Regions from separate parts of the Arthrobacter sp. STN4 genome, predicted to be linked through region 3. Evidence: riboswitches for the same ligand, from Rfam matches in the RefSeq annotation. Region 3 holds a riboswitch; each other region holds the start of a gene.
The links. A riboswitch is a leader RNA that binds a small molecule or an ion and turns the genes downstream of it on or off. The one in region 3 is predicted to bind cyclic di-AMP.
Positions count from the first base shown of each region.

Region 1 (7,346 bases), on a different contig from region 3:
GGTTGCGGTTGTTCAGGGGGGTCAGGTTCTTCGTGTCCAGGGTGTAGACGTTCCGTGGCTGCCCGGTATTTAGTCCCAGGTCGCCGTAGTAGGAATTCAGGTTCAGCCGCGGATTCAGCGGGTCCGGGTCGCTGGCGTAGGAAATTCCCTGGTCGTTGACCAGCGCGGTGGGCAGGAAGAAGCCAACGAAGCCCAGTTGGGACGGCCTGGCATCGGGTGCCTTGACGACCAGCAGGGAAGTGTAGGCCCCGTCGCTGGGAATGGACACGACGGGCCCGCTAAACGCGGTCTTCCCGGTGCCGTCCTTGACGGTCACCACGGGCGCGTAGCCGTTGCCGACGAGATAGAAGCTGGCCCCGCCCACGGTGATCGGGTCGTTGACCTTCAGGATCCTTTTTACCGGCTCCGCCCCGGGTTTGTCTGTCACCGTCACGGCTGCGGTGAAGTCGATGGGCTGGCCGTAGTGGGCGGCCGAGGAACGGTCGAAGGTCACCGCGAATTTGTTTAGCGTGATGGCAAATGGGTCCAGCCGGGCGGGGTTGAAGTTGGGCCCGGGGGAAAACTGGTCATAGCCGACCAGGGTGTTGACGAAGGTGTCACCTTCGACCAGGATTTTCTGTCCCCGGTAGCCGAACAGGCCCCCGATGGCGACGCAGACCAGGACCCCGATCAGGGAGACGTGGAAGAGCAGGTTCCCCACCTCCCGGATCAGTCCCCGTTCGGCGGCGACGGAGGGGCGGTCCCCGCCGGCATCGTAGATGTGGACCCGGTAACGGCGCCTTCGCAACAGCCGTGCCGCATCCTGAACCGCCTGCCCGGCACTGATCCCGGCCGATTCCGGCAGCTCCAGGGTCCCGTATTCGGGCAGCCTGGACAGCCGCTTGGGGGTGCGGGGAGGAGCCGAACGCATGGCCTTCCAATGCGCCCGGGTCCTGGGGACGACACAGCCGATCAGGGACAGGAACAACAGCAGGTAGATGGCCGAAAACCAGGCGGAGGAATAGACGTTGAAGAACTGGAACCGATCCAGCCACGGCCCGTAGCCGGGATGGTCCTTCAGGTATTGGGTGACCACGGCGGGGTTGACCGGTCGCTGGGGAAACAACGAACCGGGCACGGCGGCCACGGCCAGCAACAGCAGCAACAACAAGGCGTTGCGCATGCTGGTCAGCTGCCGCCACGCCCAGCGCAGCGCCCCCCAGGCGCCCAAGCGGGGAAGTACAGGGTCGCCGGCCGGGGGCGTCGGTGCGGCTGTGGAACTCTCTTTCGTTGGTGGCACGGCTATTTCCCTGCCAGGGCGTCGGAGATCAGGGCTTTGAGGGTGCCCTGGTCGGCGGTGCCAAGGATGCGTGAGGCGACCCTGCCGCTCGTGTCGATCACCAGCGTGGTGGGGACCGCCTGCGGCGGGACGTACTGGGTCATGGACAGCAGCACCCCGCCGTCGGAGTCTTCCATGCTGGGGTAAGTGACACCAAAAGTACGCTCGAAGGCCGCGGCCTCCGGTTCCCGGTCACGGATGTTGACCCCGTAGAAGAGGACACCGTTCGGCTTGAATTCCTTGTACAGGGCTTCCAGCCGGGGTGCTTCCAGGCGGCAAGGGGAACAGGCGGCGTACCAGAAGTTCAACACCACCACCTTGCCCTTCCACGCGGCTGACTCCACGGCGGTGCCATCGAACAACTTGCCCGACAGGACGACCGGCTGCTTGCGTTCGGCCTTGGCGTACTGGGCCACGGATCCGTCCCCGGCGATGAAGTTCTTGTTGTCTCCCGCGTTGGCCTGCCGAGCCAGCGAATCGTTGGATGCGCACGCCGACAAAGCGAAGGTACCTAGTCCGGACAGGGCGGATAGCTGGAAGAATCGGCGCCGGGACGGCGGCGCCGTTGACGAAGTCGCTAATGCAGTCGGGGGGTTTTGGGGCATGGGATGGGGCATCGGTATCCTCATATAACGAAATTGTAACTTTTGGTTTTTGTCGGTTAGGCTGGTAAAAACACATACCCCTAACGGGTATGTTCGTGGGCCGTTTCGCCAAACCCCGTCGGCGGCCCGCGACCGTTCAGCTTCCCGACGGGGGCGGAGGAACCACCACCGGTGCGTTGGTGCACCTTGGGGTGAAGCACGCTCAACAAACAACAGCCATTGCGGCTGCGTGTTGGGCGGGCCGGGCAGGCCCCTCGCCCGAATCCGACAGCTAACTTCGCCGGCGCCGAGAGGAACCCCACCATGTCTACCCACCGCCAGCACGGCCGCCGCCGCGCCACCACTGCCATGCCCGTCCCCACCTCGCGTGGCCGCCATTGGGCCACCACCACTGAAGTTGAAGCCAAACATTTCACGCGCAGAAGGCCCTTGGGGATGGCCGTGGCCGCGGCAGGATTCATTGCGCTGACAGCCCTTCCGGCCGCCCACGCCGATACCGGCCACCTTGCCCCGGCGGTGACCGCCGGCGCAGCCACGACTTCAACGCAACCGGCTGTGACAGCGGACAAGGACATCGCGGTGTCCTTCGCCCATCCAGTGGTTCGCAGCAAGCCCGCGCCCTCTGCATTGGCCGCCGACGCCCTGCACCCGGCCGCCGCGCAGGAATCCCCGCTCCCGGCGCCGGCTCCAACAGCGGCACCGGCTGCCCAGACCCCAGCGGCCCCGGACCAGCCGTCCTCGGGGCTGCGCCCGCCCTTGGCCGCCCTGACGGTCACCTCACCCTTCGGGTACCGGAGCAATCCGCTGACCGGGGCCGGCGGGGAACTGCACACCGGGATTGACTTCGCCGGGACGTGCGGAACCGCAGTGTTCGCCTCTGGGGCAGGGACCGTGACCGAGGCCGGTTGGAGCCAGTACGGTGGCGGAAACCGCATCGTCGTCGACCATGGGGGTGGCATCAAGACCACGTACAACCACCTGGAGAGCATCGGGGTCAGCGTCGGCCAACAAGTGGGCGCGGGCGCCCAGATTGCCGGTGTCGGCTCGACCGGCAATTCCACCGGCTGCCACCTGCATTTTGAGGTCATGGTCGACGGCCAAACCGTCGACCCTGCACCGTTCATCTGACCGGCCCCCCATCACCGATGGAAGGTGATCCCTGCCGGGGGTGGGCTGAACCGACGGCTGGGCCGGTGGCAGTCCGTCCGTCGTGGTCCCGCCGGTTGGCCAGGTGTTCCCGGGTGAGTTCGGCGAGTTGGTCGTCGCTGAGCCTGTCGAAGGAGCGCGCTTCACGCTGGTCGCTGCGGGAGAAACGGACAAACATCAAAATGAGCAGGGGCAGGTCCACTATTTCGGCCACGAACCACAGCAGGTCTCCGGCCAGCTGCTGGTCCCGCAAGGGATTGGGCATCCAGCCCGGATGGTTCAGCAGCCCCACGGTGGCGCCGTCAAAGATCTGTGGGACCATGCGCATCATGATCCCGGGGACGGCGTCGAGGACGAGTTCGATAAAGACGAAGATGAACTCCACCACGATCAACGCGTTCACCGCCGCCTTGGCCCCTTCTTCAATGATCGGCACCGTCATCAACAACCCCATCAGCGGCACCACCACGGTCACGAGAACGTCGGCGACGGGGCTGGTGCGCAGGGGATAAAACAAGGGCGTCAAAAACACCGTAAACAGGGTCAGGCCCAGCAGCGCGGCGATGATCGTGTTGCCCAGCAGGCGCATCAGGCGGTGCCCGAGAAAGGCCTCCAGCCTGGCCACCCCGGCGGGGCCCAGGGTTGCCCGGGCCAGGGTGAGCGGTTTGCCCAGTCCCACCAGCAGGGGGACAACAAAGAGGTAGCCGGTGATCTTGAGGGTAAAGACCCAGCGCAAGTCATGGCTGTAGACGCCGGGGAAACCAAAACTGAGCACTGCAAAGCTGCCCAGCCCCAGAGCATAGAAGGACAGGGAACGCCACACCGGCCACCGCACACCCCGCTGGTGGGCGCGGGCCAGTCCTCGAGCATAGAGGATCGCGGCGGGCCCCAGCAGGCACACTGCAGCCCAGTTCAGGGTCCAGGACCCGGCCACGACGTCCCAAGGTGGCATGTCAGCGCTTCTGCGGTGCGGTGCGGCCCGCCAGGACGGCCCCGACGATCAGCACGGCCGCGGCCGTGGGGTAGCCGATGAGGAGGTCCTGGATCCCTGGCGGGCCGCCGGGCACGGCGAAGTGGGCGATCCAGTGTGAAATTCCAACCAGGAGGCCCAAAACCATGATGGCCTGGCCTATCCTGACCAGGCGTCGGTGGTGGCGGTAGTTCTTCGCGGCGTCATCGGCCGGGAGATTCTGTTTCATGTGCTGTCCTTTCAGAGGTGGGCTTGTTTAGCCGTTGGCTCCGCCGGAGCATGCGGCCCCGGGTTCCGGTGTTTGCGGGCCCATGGCGTAGGCCTTGATGAAGACGGGCAGTCGGGAGTCCCCGGCGTTGGAGACGTCCAGCTGGGTGCCCCAGGCGGACGCGGTCACTGCCGCTGCCTGGTCCGGGTTGGGGCTGAGGAGGACATAGGGTTTCCCCTTGACCAGGGCAGTCAGTGTGGTCACATCGGTCCCGGAGAGGCCTGGTTTGTAGCTGATCCATACGGCGCCGTGTTCGAGGGAATGCACGGCCCGGTTCTGGTTCACGGGGGTGGTGTAGGTCCCGCAGTTGGTCCACGTCGCAGCATGGTCCCTGCCGACCCCGGGCTGCTGCGGGTAGGTCACCGGGGTTTGGACGTGGTTACGGGTGAGATTCGGGTAGGTCTTGACTCCGGCGATGGGGCTTTTGGCTGCCTCAGCGGTCGTATTGCGGGTCTGGATGGATCCGGTGATGACAACCGTGACGACGACGATAATGGCGACGGCCAGCAAACCGAACCCGCCAAAGAAGAACAGATTACTTCTCCGTTGTTTTACCCGGTGTGCGGCGAATACGGCGTCGATTTTTGCTTGGCGTTCGGCTTGGCGCTCTTTGGCATTGCTCACTGGGGAGCTCCTTGTGCTGAGGGTTTTGCAGGTTTATCGGATGTACCCGTGGTGGATCCTGGTTCGACGCAGGAGCGGGGCTTTCGTCGCTGCAGCAAGAACGCGGCGGCACCGGCGAGCAGCAACAGGCCCGAGACCCACGTGTTCACCCGCAACCCCAGGATGGTGTTGGCATAGTCGGATCGCAGCAGCTCGAACACGAACCGGCCCGCGGTGTAGAGGACGACGTAGAGGGCGAAGACGGACCCGGCACCGAGCCGGAACCGTTTGTCCAGGTACAGGAGCACGCCGGCCGCGGCCAGGCACCACAGGGATTCGTAGAGGAAGGTCGGCTGGAAGTAGCCCAGCACGACCGGGGCACCGGCGGCGTCCAGGTGGGCGCGGCCGGTGGAGAAGTCCATTTGGTGGATCTGCAGTTTCCACGGCGCCGTGGTGGGGTCGCCGTAGAGTTCGTTGTTGAACCAGTTTCCCCACCGGCCCAGGCCCTGGGCAATCAGGAGCCCGGGGGCGGCGGCGTCGATCAGGGCGGTGAAGGATACCTGGTGGCGGCGGCAGCCGATATAGGCGCCGAGCAGGCCCAGGGCGATGGCGCCCCAGATGCCCAGGCCGCCGTCCCAGATTTTCAGGGCATTCCACGGGTTCCTGCCCGGCACAAAGTACAGTTCCGGGTCCGTGACGACGTGGTAGAGGCGCCCGCCGGCAATGCCGAAGGGCACAGCCCACATGGCAATGTCCAGGACCGCCCCGGGCCGGCCGCCGCGCGCGGTCAGACGCCGGCTGGCGAGCCATACGGCGATGACGATGCCGGCGAGGATACACAAGGCGTAGAAGCGGATCGTCAGCGGGCCTAGCTGGAACGCGCTCACGGTCGGTGAGGGGATGAGCAGGGGATTCAGTGCTGTCACAGTCATGGTGTGTCCGGTCTTAGGTGAGGTAGGAGAAGACGCCCATCATGCCGCGTTCGGCATGGTAGGCGTTGTGGCAGTGGAAGAGCCACTGGCCCGGGTTGTCGGCATCGAAGAAGACAGTGACGGTTTGTTTGGGCCGGACAATGACGGTGTCCTTCCGGGCCCCGGTCGCGCCGACCTGGAAGGTGTGGCCATGGATGTGCATCGGGTGCCACATCTCGGTGTCGTTGACGAACTTCACCTCCACCCGTTCGCCGGCCTTGATGTCAAAGACGTTCTCGAACGGTTTAGCCATGTCGAAGCGGTGCCCGTTGATGCCCCAGTCGTACTTCGCCATCCCGCCGGTCAGGCGAACCTCATGGGTGCGGTCCGGTGTCTTGGTGGGAAGGTTCACGGAGGGGTCGGCGGTGAGCTGTCCGCCGTCGACGACCTTGCCGGTCAGGACCTTCGGCAGGCTGGCCATGGCCGGGGCGGCCCCGGTGCCGGTGGAGATGAGCCCGTAGGCCATTTGGGCCTTCCCTTCGGCCAGGGCGAGCACGGGGGTGTAGCCGTCGCGGACGGTCAGGATCGCATCGATGCGCTCACCCATCCCGAGGACGACGGCGTCGACGTCGGTGTGTTGGACGGGGAAGCCGTCGGTGTGGGTCAGGGTGAGTTTCTGGTTTGGGACCCCGACGCGGTAGGCGGTGTCGCCGGCGGCGTTGATGATGCGCAGCCGGATCCGTTCCCCGGCCTTGGCTGTGAACGTTTCGGGGTTTCCGGGGTCCCGGCCGTTGAAGAGGTGGAGCGGGTAGGCGACATCGCCGGCGTCCCCGCCCAGGAAGTCGCTGCTGGCCCCCATGAGCATGTGCCCCATCACCATGCCCCCGTTACCACCGCCGTGGCTCATGCCACCCATGCTGCCCATGCCCTGGGAGAGTTCCTTCAGGACCTCATCGGGGGTGCCGGTGACGCCGTCGAGCCAGTCGTCCAGGACGATCACCCAGTCCCTGTCGTATTTCAGGGTTTCCTTCGGGTCCTCGATGACCAGGGCACCGTAGAGGGCGCGTTCGCGCTGCATTTCCACGTGCGAGTGATACCAGTACGTGCCCGGGTGGGGGAGCTTGAAGCTGTAGGGGTAATCCTTCCCTGCGGGGGCCGCCTCTTGGGTGAGGGCGGGGACGCCGTCGGCGTTGTTGCGCAGCGCCAGCCCGTGCCAGTGGATGCTGGTGCCTTCGGTGAGCTTGTTGGCGACCGTGACGGCCAGTTGGTCCCCGGCCGTGCCGCGCAGGGTGGGGGCCACCAGGTTGCCGTTATACCCCCAGGTGGTGATCTTCTTTCCCGCCAAGGTGGTGGAGAAGGATTCCGGGGTGAGGGTTTGGGTGACCGTTTTGCCCGTGCTGGCCCGCCGGATTTCGTAGTCGGCGATGAGCGGATCGGTGGGCAGGATGCGGGTGGCCTCTTTGGTGGGCGGTGTGGGTGCGCAGGCGGCAAGGGCTGCCGCGGCGGTTGCCGCGACGGAGAGACC
Region 1 is NZ_JAKZGX010000009.1:53,170-60,515, reverse strand. Features, by position in the region: gene MMF96_RS08940 (cytochrome c biogenesis protein ResB) at 1-1,162, opposite strand, end outside; gene MMF96_RS08935 (TlpA disulfide reductase family protein) at 1,282-1,923, opposite strand; cyclic di-AMP (ydaO/yuaA leader) riboswitch at 2,020-2,221, shown strand; gene MMF96_RS08930 (M23 family metallopeptidase) at 2,227-3,051, shown strand; gene MMF96_RS08925 (cytochrome c oxidase assembly protein) at 3,044-4,021, opposite strand; gene MMF96_RS08920 (hypothetical protein) at 4,023-4,268, opposite strand; gene MMF96_RS08915 (DUF3105 domain-containing protein) at 4,296-4,931, opposite strand; gene lgt (prolipoprotein diacylglyceryl transferase) at 4,928-5,842, opposite strand; gene MMF96_RS08905 (multicopper oxidase family protein) at 5,856-7,346, opposite strand, start outside.
Region 1: another riboswitch for cyclic di-AMP. It lies ahead of MMF96_RS08930 (M23 family metallopeptidase); the one in region 3 lies ahead of MMF96_RS13165 (hypothetical protein).

Region 2 (7,346 bases), on a different contig from region 3:
GGGCTTCGGCATCCTGACCGCCGACGACGGCCGGGAAGTCTTTCTGCGCGCCAACGCCCTGCCAGCCGACGCCGGTGACATCAAGCCCGGCATGCGCATGGAATTTGGCGTGGCCGACGGCCGCAAGGGTGCCCAGGCCATGGCCGCAAAGCTTCTGGACCGGGGCCAGTCCGTGGCCAAGGCCAAGCGCATGCCGGCCCGTGACCTCGCCCCGATCGTGCAGGACCTGGTGACCTTGCTGGAACATTCAGTGGGATCCCTGACCAACGGCAAGTACCCGGAAGGCGACGCGGGCAAGATTGCCGCAGCGTTGCGCAAGGTTGCCGACAACTTCGACGCATAACGGTGCCCACCATGACCGAACTTCCCACCGAACCAGCCACGCCGTCCACTGGCGGGCCACAGGCCGCGCCGCCGGCAGCCGACGCCCCGCGCCCCGGCGTCCCGGTCTGGCGGGTCGGCAAGCCCGACGCCTTCCTGGCCACGGCCATCGACGTGGCCCGCAATGCCGTGCTGGACATCGCGACGCCGGAGAACATCGGCGCGCATGCCGCCGTGCGCAGCGAAGGTGTCCGGACGGTCACGCACCTTTTTGAATGCCTGCTGCCCGGCTGCGTCGGCTGGCAGTGGTTCGCCACGCTGGCCCGCGTCTCCCGTTCCAAGGACGCCACTGTCAACGAGGTGGGGCTGCTCCCCACCAATGGCTCCCTGCTCGCCCCGCCGTGGGTCCCCTGGGCCGAGCGGGTCCGCCCCGAGGACGCCCAGCCCGACGACGCCGGCACCGAAGATGCCGGTGCCGAGGCTGGCGCCGACGCCGCGGGGGACCCTGACGGGGACCCTGACGGGGATGTGGACGCGGAGTCCGGGCACGACGCCGGGTCCCCGGCGGAGGCTGACGGCCCGCCGGAGGACTGAGCCGCCGGCCGCGGGCTCCCTTTCGCTGGCCTATGTACATGTATGGCGGCCCCCGCCCGGCGGGGGCCGCCATACATGTACTTTCGGCGGGGCGGTCCGGACTTTCGGGCAGAAAAACCGTGGTTGACGCCGGCCCCGCCGCAGGAACAAGCTGTGTGCATGGATGATGCAGCAGTGGATGTGGTGAGGCGTTTCTATGATTCCGTCGCGGAGCGCGACCTGGCCAAGGCCGAGTCCTGCTTTGCCCCGGATGCCCGGTGGCACCTGCCGGGGAAGGGGCCCATTGCCGGCGACCACGTGGGGTGGCCCGCCATCCGGGACGAGTTCCTGGTGAAGCTGGGGCCGCTTTCCGGAGGCACGTTCAAGGCCGAACTGCTGGATGTGGCGGTGGGCGGGCGGTACATCGTGGCCGTCCAGCACGCCACCGGCGACGTTGGCGGGCGGGTCCTGGACATCACCGGCTGCCAGTTGATGCGTGTGGAGGACGGGCTGATCCGCGAGGTCCGCGGCCACTACTCGGACCAGGAAGCGCTGGACGCGTTCTGGGAGGAACCCGCCTGACGGAACCCGGCCGCCGTCGAACGTAAACGCCTCAGGGCCCATGGCGCAGAAAAGGCGCCCCGCGAACAAGCCGGGGCGCCTTTTCTGCGTTTGGTGGTGGGGCCGCTAGAGGTTTTCGATGACGTAGTCGATGCACCGGGTCAGTGCGGTGATGTCCTCCGGCTCGATCGCGACAAAGGTGGCGATGCGCAGCTGGTTGCGGCCCAGCTTGCGGTAGGGCTCGGTGTCCACGATCCCGTTGGCACGCAGCACCTTGGCCACGGCAGCGGCGTCCACCGACTCGTCAAAGTCGATGGTGACGATGACGTTGGAGCGGTCTTCGGCCCGGACGACGAACGGGGTGGCGACGGCGGACTGCTCGGCCCAGGAGTACAGCCGGCCCGCGGATTCGGCGGTGCGCCGGGCGGCGAAGTCCAGGCCGCCGCTGGCGTTGAGCCACTTGACCTGTTCGTTGAGCGTGACGAGCGTGGACAGGGCCGGCGTGTTGTACGTCTGGTTCTTCAACGAGTTGTCGATGGCCGTGGTGAGGTTCAGGAAGTCCGGCACCCAGCGGTCGCTTGCACCAATGCGGGCTGCGCGCTCCAGCGCGGCGGGGGAGAACAACCCCAGCCACAGGCCGCCGTCGGACGCAAAGTTCTTTTGCGGGGCGAAGTAGTAGACGTCCGCCTCGGCGACGTCCACGTGCAGGCCGCCCGCGGCCGAGGTGGCGTCGACCAGGACCAGGGCTCCGCCGTCGGCCCCGGGAACCCGCTTCACGGGGGCGGCCACGCCGGTGGAGGTTTCATTTTGCGGCCAGGCGTACACGTCGACGCCGGACTCGGCCGCCGCCTCGGGGCGCGTGCCCGGCTCGGAGGTGATGATCGAGGAGGCCTCAAGGAACGGGGCCTTGTTCGTGGCGGAGGCAAACTTGGAGCCGAATTCGCCGAAGGAAAGGTGCTGGGCCCTCTTCTCCACGAGCCCGAACGAGGCCACGTCCCAGAATGCGGTGGACCCGCCGACGCCCAGGATGACCTCGTAGCCGTCGGGGGCGTTGAAGAAGGTGGACAGGCCGCTGCGGACCTCGCCCACCAGGTTCTTCACGGGCGCCTGGCGGTGGGAGGTGCCCAGCAGGGATGCGCCGGCGGCAGCCAGGGCGGACACCTGCTCGGGGCGGACCTTCGAGGGGCCTGCGCCAAAGCGGCCGTCGGCCGGACGCAGGTTGGCGGGGATGGTGAGGGGCGTGGATTCGCTCACGGGCTGCTCCAAATATTAAGCGATGGATTTTAAGGCGCCAAGGGCCTGCGGCCAATTCTGCCGCACGGCCCCGCCCATTCCGAAATGCGGGCCGCATGGTGAAATGTTTCCCCCGCTGCACGGAGACGGGCAACAAACGGGTGGCGCAGGGGAACAAGGGGACGTTTTCCGCCCTTGTATTAAGCAGGATAACGTTAGAGACAAAAGGCCTGTTGCCGGAATCTCGCTCAACCCCAGGAGGAATCTGACGTGACAGATTTGATTGACACGACGGAAATGTATTTGCGCACCATCCTGGAGCTCGAAGAAGAGAACATCGTGGCGCTGCGGGCCCGCATTGCCGAACGTCTGCACCATTCCGGCCCCACCGTCTCCCAGACCGTCGGGCGGATGGAACGCGACGGCCTGGTCATCGTCTCCGGTGACCGCCACTTGGAACTGACCCCCGCCGGGCGCGACAAGGCCACGCGCGTCATGCGCAAGCACCGCCTGGCCGAAAGGCTGCTCTCGGACGTCATCGGCCTGGACTGGGCCTATGTGCACGACGAGGCGTGCCGCTGGGAGCACGTCATGAGCGAGCGGGTCGAGCAGCGGCTGTTCGAACTGCTGGGCAAGCCGGAGGAATCGCCCTACGGCAACCCCATCCCCGGGCTGGAGGAACTGGGCGGCAATGTGGCCCCCGTCTTCGCCGCGGGCCTGGTCACGCTGGTGGACGCCATGGCCTCCTATTCCCCGGAACAGTCCGTGACCATCCACCGGCTCTCCGAACGCATCCAGGTGGAGCCGGAGCTGCTGACCCAGCTGGACGAGGGTGGGCTGCGTCCCGGCGCCACCATCTCCCTGGCCCAGGTGGGCGAATACATTTCGGTGCGCGTCCCCGGGATCGACGGCGCGCTTGAGCTGCCGCCCGAGGTCGCCTCCCACGTCTTTGTCTCGATGAGCTAAGCGGCCCGGGACGTATCCGGTCCGCCCCGGCGGGCCCGCAGCCGGCCGGATTGCGGCCGTGGCTGCGGCGGAACGCGTCAGGCGCTTGACGCGCAGCCCGCCAAATATAACGGAATTATCACGGCTGTCGTTTTTACCGTATAGTAACTACGTGGCGCTGTAACCAAAGCGTTACCAACCTCTGACACCGAGCCTTGCCTTCAGAGGGGGAATGAACCGTTTCAGGCAAGGACGGGGGAACCACAACCGGCAGGCCGAGAAGCCTGCCTTGGGGTGAAGCCAGGTCTCGCACCACCCGCAACCCATCAGGCACCATGCCCAGGACGGGGCGGGAGCCGGTGCATTGCGCGTGCCGCGGGCCAGGCCGGATCAACCATTGCACTCTCTGATCCGAATCCGACAGCTAACTCCGCAGGTGCTTCGCAGAGAGGTTTTTAGTGTCAGAGGTCAAGCAGCGCGGACGCCGCCGGGCGGGTCCGCCATGTACCGAACCGGCAGCGACTGCCCAGCCAACCCGCCGGGAGCTGCTCGCGGCCGAGCGGTCGGGCGTAGCACCCCACCCCACGTTGGGCGGGCTGATCCGCAGCAGCATTGGACGCGGGGCCGGCCAGAAAGTCGGGATGGCACTGGCCGCCACCGGCCTGGCCCTCGCCGTGACCGTGCCGTCGGCCGGCGGGGCGCTTCAGCTGGCCGGTAGCGACACCCCGGCCGGACCGGCCGCGTCGCAGTCACTGGTCACCGCGGCGGCAGATGTGCCGATTACCTTTGAAGCGCCGTCCATTGCCAGTGCACTCAACCCGGATGGACAACTGAAGGAAACGCTGAAGGTCAAGGCCTCCAACGTCACGCCGCAGGCTGCCAAGGGAACGCTGTCGGCGCCGTTGAAGGTGCTCACGCCGTCCTCGCCGTTTGGCTCACGCCTCAACCCCCTGACCGGGGCGATGGGGGAAATGCACACGGGGCAGGACTATGCCGTCCAGTGCTCCACGGCCGTGTTCGCCGCGGCCGGCGGCACGGTGGCCTTTACCGGCTGGCACCCCTACGGCGGAGGCAACCGCGTGGTCATCGACCACGGCAACGGCCTCTCGACGTCGTACAACCACCTGAGCTCCATCGGCGTGAAGGTGGGCCAGGAAGTGGAGCGCGGGCAGCAGGTGGCGCTCAGCGGCACCACGGGGGCCTCCACCGGCTGCCACCTGCACTTTGAGGTCATGGTCGACGACCAGACCGTTGACCCGACCGGGTGGCTTTAAGTCCTCCACAAGGGGGGCCAGGTCACGACTTAGAGACACGACCGTGACCTGAACGTGACATTGGAAAAAATCTGTTGTACCGTCGTAACCGCGCCAACTTCGAATCAAGCTGGCGCCTGTGAGTGGATTGCCTAGCTCTGCCACCGCTCACGGTCCGTTCGTATCAATCGTCTGGCAGGGGCGGGGGAACCATTATCGGGCTTCTTTTATGGAAGTCCTAGGGGTGAAGCCGCGAAGCGTCCGTCCATGGAAAACAATTCCTGGAACGGGTGTGGAGCGGCCGGGTGACTCCCATCCGAATCCGACAGCTTACCTCGCAGGCTTTGGGAGAGGATCCTTCTTGTCTTCAAACACTGCCCTTGGGCGTCACCGCGCCGAGGTTGTTAAGACCAGCCCGATCTCCGTCATCACGAAAGCCGTCGGCTCCAACGTCGGTGGTGTCGGACGCCAGGCCGCTGTAATCGCAGCAGCTTCCGGACTGGTCCTCACTTCCGGCATTGCAGCAAATGCCGCCACCCCCACTGTGGAGCGCGCCTCCGACGGTGGCACCACGCTTAGCCAGAACACGCAGCTTGCCTCGGCAGTGACTGCAAAGTCGACCGTGAAGATCTCCTTCGCAACCCCCAAGGTGACCTCAACCCCGGCTCCCGTTGTTGTCACGCCCCCCGTGGCCGCGCAGAGCAGCGACGTTGCCCAGGTGCCCGCCGCCCAGGCCCCTGCAGCGGCTCCGGCCGCCACGGTCACCACCACCGAAGCAGCCCCCCAGCCCGCCACCAAGAGCGGCATTGGCGCCACGATCGCCGCTGCGGCCCTGGCCCAGCTCGGCGTGGCCCAGGACTGCACCATGCTGGTCACCAACTCGCTGGCAGCGGCCGGGATCAACTACCACGGCTGGCCGGCCGGCTACCTCTCCCTCGGCCGCACGGTTTCCGAGGCTGAAGCACAGCCCGGTGACCTGATCTACTACGCCGACGGCGGCCTGGGCATGGCCCACATTGCCGTTTACATCGGCAACGGCCAGGCCGTCCACGGCGGCTTCCACGGCAGCACCGTCGTCTGGTCGGTCGACGTTGGCGGCTCGGCCCCCGTGTTCATCGCGATGGGCCACTAGTTCCGAAAAGCTTCCAAGCACCGGCCCCGTCCATAGGACGGGGCCGGTGCTTTTTAATGGCAGGCCGCCGACGCAGGCAGCCGCGGCCCAGGGCCCGGCGTCCGTCACAACACCGCCGGCAGCCGTGCCCGCGGTGCGCGGCCCGCCGTCTGGCTTGGCATCCGGCACGGTCCTGTCCGGGCCGGTGCAGACGTTCGTAGGAACGGGGCGGGCTAGCATGGGTTTCATGGACAGTGGAAGCGGGCAGCCGTGCAGGCCGTGATATTGGCCGGAGGGCTTTCACGCCGCCTCGGCGGCGTGGCGAAGGCCGGCCTGCTGGTGAACGGGGAAACGCTGCTGGCGCACACCCTGCGTGCCGCCCAGGCCGTGGTGGACGCGACGTCCGCCGGGAACGCACGGGGGAGGACCGCCGTCGTCGGCCCGGTGGGGCAGCTGGCCGCCTGGCTGGGTCCGGGCCGGCGGTCCGGGCGGTTGGAATTGGTGCAGGAGGACCCGCCGTATTCCGGCCCGGCGGCCGGCATCGCCGCGGGCATCTCGGCCCTGGACGGCACCGGCGGCCGGGTGCTGGTGCTGGCCTGTGACATGCCGCAGGCCGGGCCGCTGGCAAAACTGCTGGCCGAAGCCGCCGCCGGGTGCGGCGCCTCGGAGGCGGTGATGGCCGTGGACGGCGGGCGCCGCCAGCCGTTGGCCGCCATTTATCCGTTGGCGGCGCTGCAGGCCGCGGTGGCGGAGGCCCGGGCGGCGCACCGGCTGGAAAATGCGTCGGTCTTCTCGCTGCTTGCTAGTGTGAACATCAAGGAATGTGCCGTGCCGGCGGGGCTGGCGGCGGACATCGACACTTGGGACGACGCCCGCCTGCACGGGATCGGCGCCCCGCTTTGAGCTGGCCGGGCAACCCGGACGGGAAGGGCACGGACATGGAGAACAACGACGAGGTTTTGGACGCGTGGCTGGCAAAACTGCTGGCCGCCTTTGAGATCGCCGACATTGAGGTGGATGTCCATGCCGTGCTGAACCTGGCCGGCGTGGCCGCGCATGCAGTGGTGCGCCCCGCGGCGCCGCTGACCACCTTTGTGGCCGGGCTGGCAGCGGGTCTGGCGGCCGGGTCGGGCCAGGCGGATTCCGCACAGTCGATGGCTGCCGCGCTGGGCCTGGCCAAGAAGCTGGCCGCCGCCGAAGCGCCCGCTTCCGCCGCCGAATAGGGGGCCAGGTGGCAGCCTACGCCGAAGCGGCCCCGTCCGCCGGGGAGCCGGAACCGCAGCCTGCGGCACTGCAGCCCGCCGCGGAGCCGCAGCCTGAACCGCAGCCGCGCACCCTGCCCCACACCT
Region 2 is NZ_JAKZGX010000032.1:29,853-37,198, reverse strand. Features, by position in the region: gene MMF96_RS17200 (cold shock domain-containing protein) at 1-343, shown strand, start outside; gene MMF96_RS17195 (DUF3027 domain-containing protein) at 355-915, shown strand; gene MMF96_RS17190 (nuclear transport factor 2 family protein) at 1,075-1,476, shown strand; gene serC (phosphoserine transaminase) at 1,582-2,709, opposite strand; gene MMF96_RS17180 (metal-dependent transcriptional regulator) at 2,959-3,654, shown strand; cyclic di-AMP (ydaO/yuaA leader) riboswitch at 3,830-4,089, shown strand; gene MMF96_RS17175 (M23 family metallopeptidase) at 4,275-4,907, shown strand; cyclic di-AMP (ydaO/yuaA leader) riboswitch at 5,059-5,244, shown strand; gene MMF96_RS17170 (NlpC/P60 family protein) at 5,248-6,018, shown strand; gene MMF96_RS17165 (NTP transferase domain-containing protein) at 6,268-6,900, shown strand; gene MMF96_RS17160 (DUF6457 domain-containing protein) at 6,936-7,220, shown strand; gene MMF96_RS17155 (molybdopterin molybdotransferase MoeA) at 7,229-7,346, shown strand, end outside.
Region 2: another riboswitch for cyclic di-AMP. It lies ahead of MMF96_RS17170 (NlpC/P60 family protein); the one in region 3 lies ahead of MMF96_RS13165 (hypothetical protein).

Region 3 (7,346 bases):
TGAGCACCCTCCAGGGCCAGCTGCCCGGGCTCCAGGACGCTGTCACGGCCGCCCAAGCCGCCGTGACAGCCCAGGAACAGGTGGTGTCCGGGCTTGAAGCCGCCCTGCCCGCCCTGACGGAAGGCGTTGCCGAGGCCCAGGCGGCCATCGACGCGCAGCAGTCCGTGTTGCAGAGCCTGGAGGGCAAGCTGGCCGACGCGCAGAATGCCGCGGCGGCGGCCAAGGCCGCCGTGGAGGCGAAGACGGCCGAACTGGCCGCACTGACCGCCGAACTGCCTGGTCTGCAGGCGACAGTGGACGCGACCAGCGCGGCGGTTGCGGCCAAGCAGGCGGACCTTGCTGCACTGAACACCGAGCTGGACAACCTGGTGGCCAGCCTGGCCGGAATCAACGCCCAGATCACTGCCAAGGAAGGGGACATCCTGGCACTGCAGGGGCAGGTGAAGCCGTTGCTGGACCAGCTGAACACCCTCAACGGCCAGGCCAGCGCTGCCGATGCACAGCTGGCCAACCTGCAGGGGCAGCTGTCCGCGCTGGATACGCAGGTGACCGCGGCGCAGGCAACGTTGCGCAGCCTCCAGGCCCAGAAGAAGGCCAACCAGGATGCAGTCAAGACGCAGCAGGCCGTTGTGATTGGCCTGCAGGACCAGCTCGGTTCGGTGCAAAACCAGATCAAGGCCATTGACGGCCAAATTGCCCTGGGCGGCTGCGTGGCCTGATGCGAGGGCACGTCGTGCGCCGCCGCGCCCGTTCCCCGTTTTCGCGCCCGTACCACGGGGCGCGAAAACGGGGAACGGGCGCACTAACACGAGGTGCAGGCACCTGGCAACGGGTGGGACGCTGGATTCCTGACGCCACGGTGGCGCGCGAGAACCTCCCCGGCCCCGTGCGGCCGAATGCCTGAAGGCACACTGCAGACAAGTGCGCCCACAGGACTGGTTACAGAAAGACGAAAGGCGCCCACTTCGCTGTCAATGCAACGATGTGGACGCCTTCTGCAGTGGCGGTGACGGTGGGATTTGAACCCACGTCAGGCTCTCACCTGAACAACATTTCGAGTGTTGCACCTTCGGCCGCTCGGACACGTCACCAACTCGCAAGATACTACCGGCTGGAGCGTCCAGTTCAAAAATGAACGGCGCCGGCACCCGGGGACTGGTGCAGTATTAGGGGCATGGACAATGAGACGCAGCGTGCCTGGAGCTGGCATAAACAAGGCCTGGACGGCTCCCTGGCGGGACAATCAGCCGCACAGGTGCTCGGTGCGGCCGGCTGGGCGCGGTCCGTGGGCGGCGCCAACCCCTACCTCACCCTGTTCGCCCGGGCCGGCATCCGACGCGACCAGGCCGACGCCGACGTCGCGGCCCTGCGCATCCATGAACTGCCGACGGCGCGCGGCTGCACCTATGTGCTCGGCGCCGGCGACTTCGCGTGGGCGCTGTCCCTGGGGCAGGGCGCCGCAGAGGCACAGGCCAAGGTGCTGGACAAGCTGGACGTGCCCCGTTCGGAACTGGCTGCGCTGGAAGGCGCCGTGCTTGAGGCCCTGGGCGCCGGCGTCGACCGCCAGGCGGACGGGCGGGGCGCCATGGACCCCCAGCAGCTCAAGGCTGCGCTCGGCGATGCCGTGCGGAGCCTTGGCGAGGCCGGGAAGAAGAAGGGCGCGTCCACCACGCTGCCCGCGGTTCTCGGGCTGCTGCAGGCGGACGGCCGCATCCGGCGCGTGCCCGTGAACGGAAGGCTGGACCAGCAGCGTTACGCCTACACGGCGTGGGGGCTGGCGGCGTCCACGCTCACACCGGAGCAAACCCGGGCACGGCTGATGGAATGTTACCTGGGCTGGACCGGGGGAGCCGGGCTGAAGCAGACCCAGTGGTTCACCGGCTTCACCGTGGCCCAGACCAAGGCGGCGCTCGCCGGCGCCGGAGCGGTGGACGTGGACGGGCTCTGGATCCTGCCGGCCGACGCCGACGAGCGGGAAAACTTCGCGGCCCCGAAAGAGGAGCAGGTCCGGCTTCTGGCCGGCAGCGACTCCCTGTTCCTGCTGCGGCGCAATGCGGCCGACCACTTTGCACCGGAGGACCAGGGGCGCCGGCTTGGCAGCACCCGGCTGGCCCTGCAGGCAGACCTGCCGGACCACCCGATCGTGGACCGCGGCCGGATCATCGGCCTCTGGCAGTATGACCCCGGCGAGGGGCGCATGGCCCACTGGCTCTTTAACACCCCCACGAAGGCCGTGAAGCACCGGATCAAGGAGGTCGAGGCGTTCATCCGGGAGGACCTGGGCGACTTCCGCAGCTTCAGCCTGGATTCGCCGTCGAGCCGGCAAAAGCGGATCGATGCGCTGGACGCGGCAGGCTGACCCCGAATGTCAGCGGTGCGCGCCGAAGAAGTCCTTCAGCAATGCCGCGCATTCGTCCTCCCGCACCCCGGGAAACACCTCGACCCAGTGGTTGAGGCGGCGCTCGCGAAGCACGTCAAACACGGAGCCGGCGGCCCCGGCCTTCTCGTCCCACGCGCCGAAAACCACCTTCGGCACCCGCGCCAGCACGATCGCCCCGGCGCACATGGTGCACGGCTCCAGCGTGACCACCAGCGTGCAGCCCTCCAGCCGCCACCCGCCAATCCTCCGGGCAGCCTCCCGGATGGCCACCATCTCGGCGTGCGCCGTGGGGTCCCCGTGCGCCTCCCGTTCGTTGCGCCCCACGCCGAGCACCCCGCCGTCGGGCCCCAGCACGACGGCGCCGATGGGTACGTCCCCCGTGTCCAGGGCGCGGCGTGCCTGCTCCAGGGCAAGGCCCATCCACGCAGCATGACGGGTCGTGGCGGGCGTCTCGGTTTGGCGGGAATTCGATAGGGGGGACACGGCTCAATGGTAGCTTTTATCTATGCGCGTACTGGTTGCGGATCATCCGCTGATTGCCCACAAATTGACTGTCCTGCGGGACAAGAACACCCCCTCGCCGGTTTTTCGGCTGCTGACCGAAGAACTCGTCACCCTGCTGGCCTACGAGGCAACCCGCGAGGTGCGCGTGGAGCCGGTCAACATTGAAACGCCTGTGACATTCACGATCGGCACGGGCCTGGTCAAGCCCACCCCGCTGGTGGTGCCGATCCTGCGCGCCGGGCTGGGCATGCTCGAGGGCATGACGCGCCTGCTGCCCACGGCCGAGGTCGGCTTCCTCGGCATGGCCCGCAACGAGGAGACTCTCGAGGCCATCACCTATGCCGAACGCCTGCCCGAGGACCTCACGGGCCGCCAGGTGTACGTGCTGGACCCCATGCTGGCCACCGGCGGCACCCTGATCGAGGCGTTCAAGTTCCTCTTTGACCGTGGCGCCGCGGACATCACCTGCATCTGCCTGCTGGCCGCGCCGGAGGGCCTGGCCAAGCTGGAAGCCGCCCATGGCGACCGCGACAACGTCCACGTGGTCCTGGCCTCGATCGACGAGGGCCTGAACGAAAAGTCCTACATTGTGCCGGGCCTGGGCGACGCCGGCGACCGCCTGTACGGGGTCGTGGACTAAGGAAGCAACGAGAAAGGGGCCAACCCGCGAGAACGGTGTCAAGCATCACCGTTCTCGCGGGTTGGCCCCTTTCTCGCGTCAGGAGGGGTGCCGGTCAGTACCAGCCTGCCGCCACTTCCTGTCCCCAGGCGCCGCACGGGGTGCCGTAGCGCGCCTCAATGTATTGCAGGCCCCAGCGGATCTGCGTCCTGTAGTTGGTGCGGTAGTCCGCGCCCACGCTCGCCATCTTCTCGGCCGGCAGCGACTGGGCAATGCCGTACGCACCGCTGGAGGCATTTTCCGCCGAGGTCAGCCAGCTGGATTCCTGGGTCCACAACAGCCGCAGGCAGCCCATCTGGTCCGCACCCCACCCCTTGGCTGCCAGCTGGCCCGCCGCATACGCCTGCGCGCCGGCGGGGTCGTCGACGAGCACGGGGGCTGCGGCCTTGGCCGGGGCTGCGGCCTTGGCGGGGGCGAGGCGGGTGACGCCGTCGGACTGGCTCTCGACGGTGGGGGCCTTCGCTTTGGCTGATTCTTTTGCCTGGGCCGCGGAGCCGACGTCGATGCGGGAAAAGCTGACCGCAATGCCCTTCGGCGCTGTAACTGCCGACGGCGTTGCGCCCGTCGTTGCGCCGGAAGTGGCGCCCGCCGTGGCGCCGGTGGCGGCACCGGAAACCAGGCTCGCCGCGGCGAGCCCGCCGGGGACGTTGTTGGTGGCTGCCTGTGCCAGCCCGCCCCCGGCCAGGAGGGCTGCGGAGACGGCCACAACGGCCATGCGCCGGGCCGGGCCACGGGTATTTGTTGCCTCGGCCTCCTGCCTGCGGGCCTCGCGGCGGGAAATCTTGCGTACGGGCTCGGCGCGGCGCCGGCCGTGCTGGGGTGCTGCAGACATAAAAGTAGGGCCTCTCCACGCCTGCGAGGTGAGCTGTCGGGAACGGATGGGAGCATCCGGCCGGGCGGCGGGCAGCAGCAGCTGCCCGGACTTTCGGCTTAACCCCAAGGGCTTCCATGGGTAGGAGGCCCGCAAAGATTGGGTCCCCCGTCTCTGCCATCTGTGTGAACGGGAAATGGGCGGCGGCAGAGCTCGGCGAACCGTCCATTTGTGCCAAGGAACCGTGGGTGGCTCGGCGGGCACCCTGCCAACGTTACCGAACCAGGAGCGCATTGTCACATTTTGATAACGGTGTGGCCAGGGTGACATTTACTTAGCAATGCTAATGACCTATGCTAACTAAGAGAAGATACGCAACTTTTAGCACCAGGTTGATACTGACGATGACTCAAGCACCCACCACCAAAACCCTGCCGGCCAAACGCCCCGCCGGCCCAGGCCCCCTTGCCGCCGAGCTGAGGGTGGCCGTCATGCGCACCTCCCGGCGGCTGCGCGCCGAAGCAGCCTCGCGGGATATCAGCCCCGGCCAGTATTCCGTCCTGGCCGGCATCCTCAACGGGCCCCTGACCGTGGGGGAGCTGGCAGAACGCGAACAGATCCAGGCGCCGTCCATGACGCGGATTGTCAACGGCCTTGAGGCCGCCGGATACGTCACGCGCGGGGACAACCCGCACGACCGGCGCCAGGTCCTGGTCCACGTGACCGAAGCCGGCACCGCCATACTGCAGAAGGCCAGGTCCCGGAGGACGCAGTGGCTGGCCAAGGGCATCGCGGGCCTGTCCCCGGAAGAGCGCGCCACGCTCCACGAAGCCGCCCGGATCCTGCAGGAGATGAGCGCCAGGTGAATTCCATGTTCCGCGCCCTGAAGGTCTTCAACTACCGGCTCTGGGTGACCGGGGCGCTGGTGTCCAACATCGGCACCTGGATGCAGCGGGTGGCCCAGGACTGGCTGGTGCTGACCATCCTGACCCACAACTCCGGAACCGCCGCCGGCATCACCACCGGCCTGCAGTTCCTGCCCATCGTCTTCCTGGGCCCCTTCGCCGGCCTCCTGGGCGACCGCGTCAACAAGCGCAAGCTGCTGCTGTGCACCCAGACGGCCATGGGACTGTGCGCACTGCTGCTGGGGCTGCTGGTGGTCACCAACACCGTGCAGCTGTGGCATGTCTACGTCCTGGCATTCCTGCTGGGCGTTGCCAGCGCCTTCGATGCCCCGTCGCGCCAGGCGTTTGTCTCCGAAGTCGTCAGCAAGGAGGACGTGCCCAACGCCGTCGCCCTCAACAGCGCATCCTTTAACCTCGCCCGCCTGGCGGGCCCGGGCGTGGCCGGCCTGGTCATCGCCCTGTTCGGCACGGGCCCGGCCTTCCTGATCAACGCGGCCAGCTTTGTGGCCGTGATCTTCTCGCTTTGGCGCATGCGTGTGTCCGAACTGCAGCCCGTGGTCCGCGTGCCGCGGGGCAAGGGCCAGATCCGTGAAGGGTTCCGTTACATCCGCCAGCGCCCGGACCTGATGATGATCATGGGGCTGGTGTTCATGGTGGGCACCTTCGGCATGAACTTCCAGATCACCAACGCCCTCATGGCCACCACCATCTTCCACCTGGGCCCGGGCGAGTACGGGCTGCTGGGATCCGTCATGGCCATCGGCACGCTCGCGGCCGCCCTGCTGGCGGCGCGGCGCAAGACGATGCGGACCATGTACATCGTGGGCGGGGCCCTGGCCTTCGGCGTGATGGTGGCCATCGCCGCCGCCATGCCAAGCTATGCCCTGTATGCCCTGGCGCTGGTTCCGGTGGGCCTGGCGGCGCTGACCTTCATGAACGCGTGCAACACCACCGTCCAGCTGACCACCGACTCGGCCATGCGCGGGCGCGTCCTGGCGGTCTACATGGTGGTGCTGCAGGGTGGGACCCCGATCGGCGCCCCCTTGGTCGGTTGGATCGCCACCGCCTTCGGTGCCCGCTGGTCGCTGGGGATTGGTGCCGTGGTGGCAATCGTCTCCGGCCTCGCGGCCCTGATCATGATGAACCGGCGCAACCACGTCAGGCTGCGCGACCAGGTGCGCAGCCTGCGGCCCTTCTCGGCGGCCCAGGCCGCGGACCGCTAGTCCCTCCCTCCCATAACATCATTTTCCGCACAAAATCTGCGCGTCCCTGGATGGATATCCAGCCGCCTGAAAGCCGCCAAGTGCCAATCATGAACGAATTGATGCAATATTGAAGATCCGCGAAATTATTAATCCATCAAAGACTATTCGAATCAAATAAGTTCAACGTCAACCGCATTACGTGAATAAAATGGTGACCAAGCAGTTATGTAAGATTGGTCACAATATACCCATAAATCTCATTATGTGGACAAATGGACAGTTTGTTACTTGCGGGTTTCATTTATTACGTAGGACACTTGCATTGTGAACACCCACCCAGTGAATTCTGCAGCCGCAGCCACCGCCACCCATCAAGCCGGCGGGCGCCATTTCTGCTGTTGTCGAATGCAGTCCTAGTCAGCACCCCATTTCTAGGCATTCGTGGCCAGCGTGGCCAGCCCCAACGGGCATTCAGTCCAGGCCTCCAGGGCATGAGAAAAGCATTCGCGCCGTAGCTAACGGCCAAACACCGAGGTAGTTCAATGTCAGTTGCATCCGGATACGTCCACATCTCAGTCCGCAACGCCGCCAAGGCCGTTGCCCGCAGTGCGGCCCAGCCCCGCCCCGCCGGGCAGGACCACCCGAGCTACGGCAATCCCGCAGCGTACCGCCGCGATGCGGATTCCGCCGCGGTCCGGCTGCGCGCCGTGCCCGAGGCAGCGCCCATGACCGCACCCACCCCCGTCATTGCCGGCAGCGACACCCTCCGCGGCGTCAACCCGGACAACGTCGCCCGCGGCTTTGTGCTGTACGTGGGCGTGGACGAGGACACGGCGGCCGCCGCCGGGACCTCCCTGGCCAA
Region 3 is NZ_JAKZGX010000018.1:5,467-12,812, forward strand. Features, by position in the region: gene MMF96_RS13140 (chromosome segregation ATPase) at 1-719, shown strand, start outside; tRNA gene MMF96_RS13145 (tRNA-Ser) at 1,002-1,091, opposite strand; gene MMF96_RS13150 (DNA glycosylase AlkZ-like family protein) at 1,175-2,359, shown strand; gene tadA (tRNA adenosine(34) deaminase TadA) at 2,369-2,863, opposite strand; gene upp (uracil phosphoribosyltransferase) at 2,886-3,524, shown strand; gene MMF96_RS13165 (hypothetical protein) at 3,619-4,395, opposite strand; cyclic di-AMP (ydaO/yuaA leader) riboswitch at 4,402-4,587, opposite strand; gene MMF96_RS13170 (MarR family winged helix-turn-helix transcriptional regulator) at 4,779-5,240, shown strand; gene MMF96_RS13175 (MFS transporter) at 5,246-6,502, shown strand; gene MMF96_RS13180 (winged helix-turn-helix domain-containing protein) at 7,027-7,346, shown strand, end outside.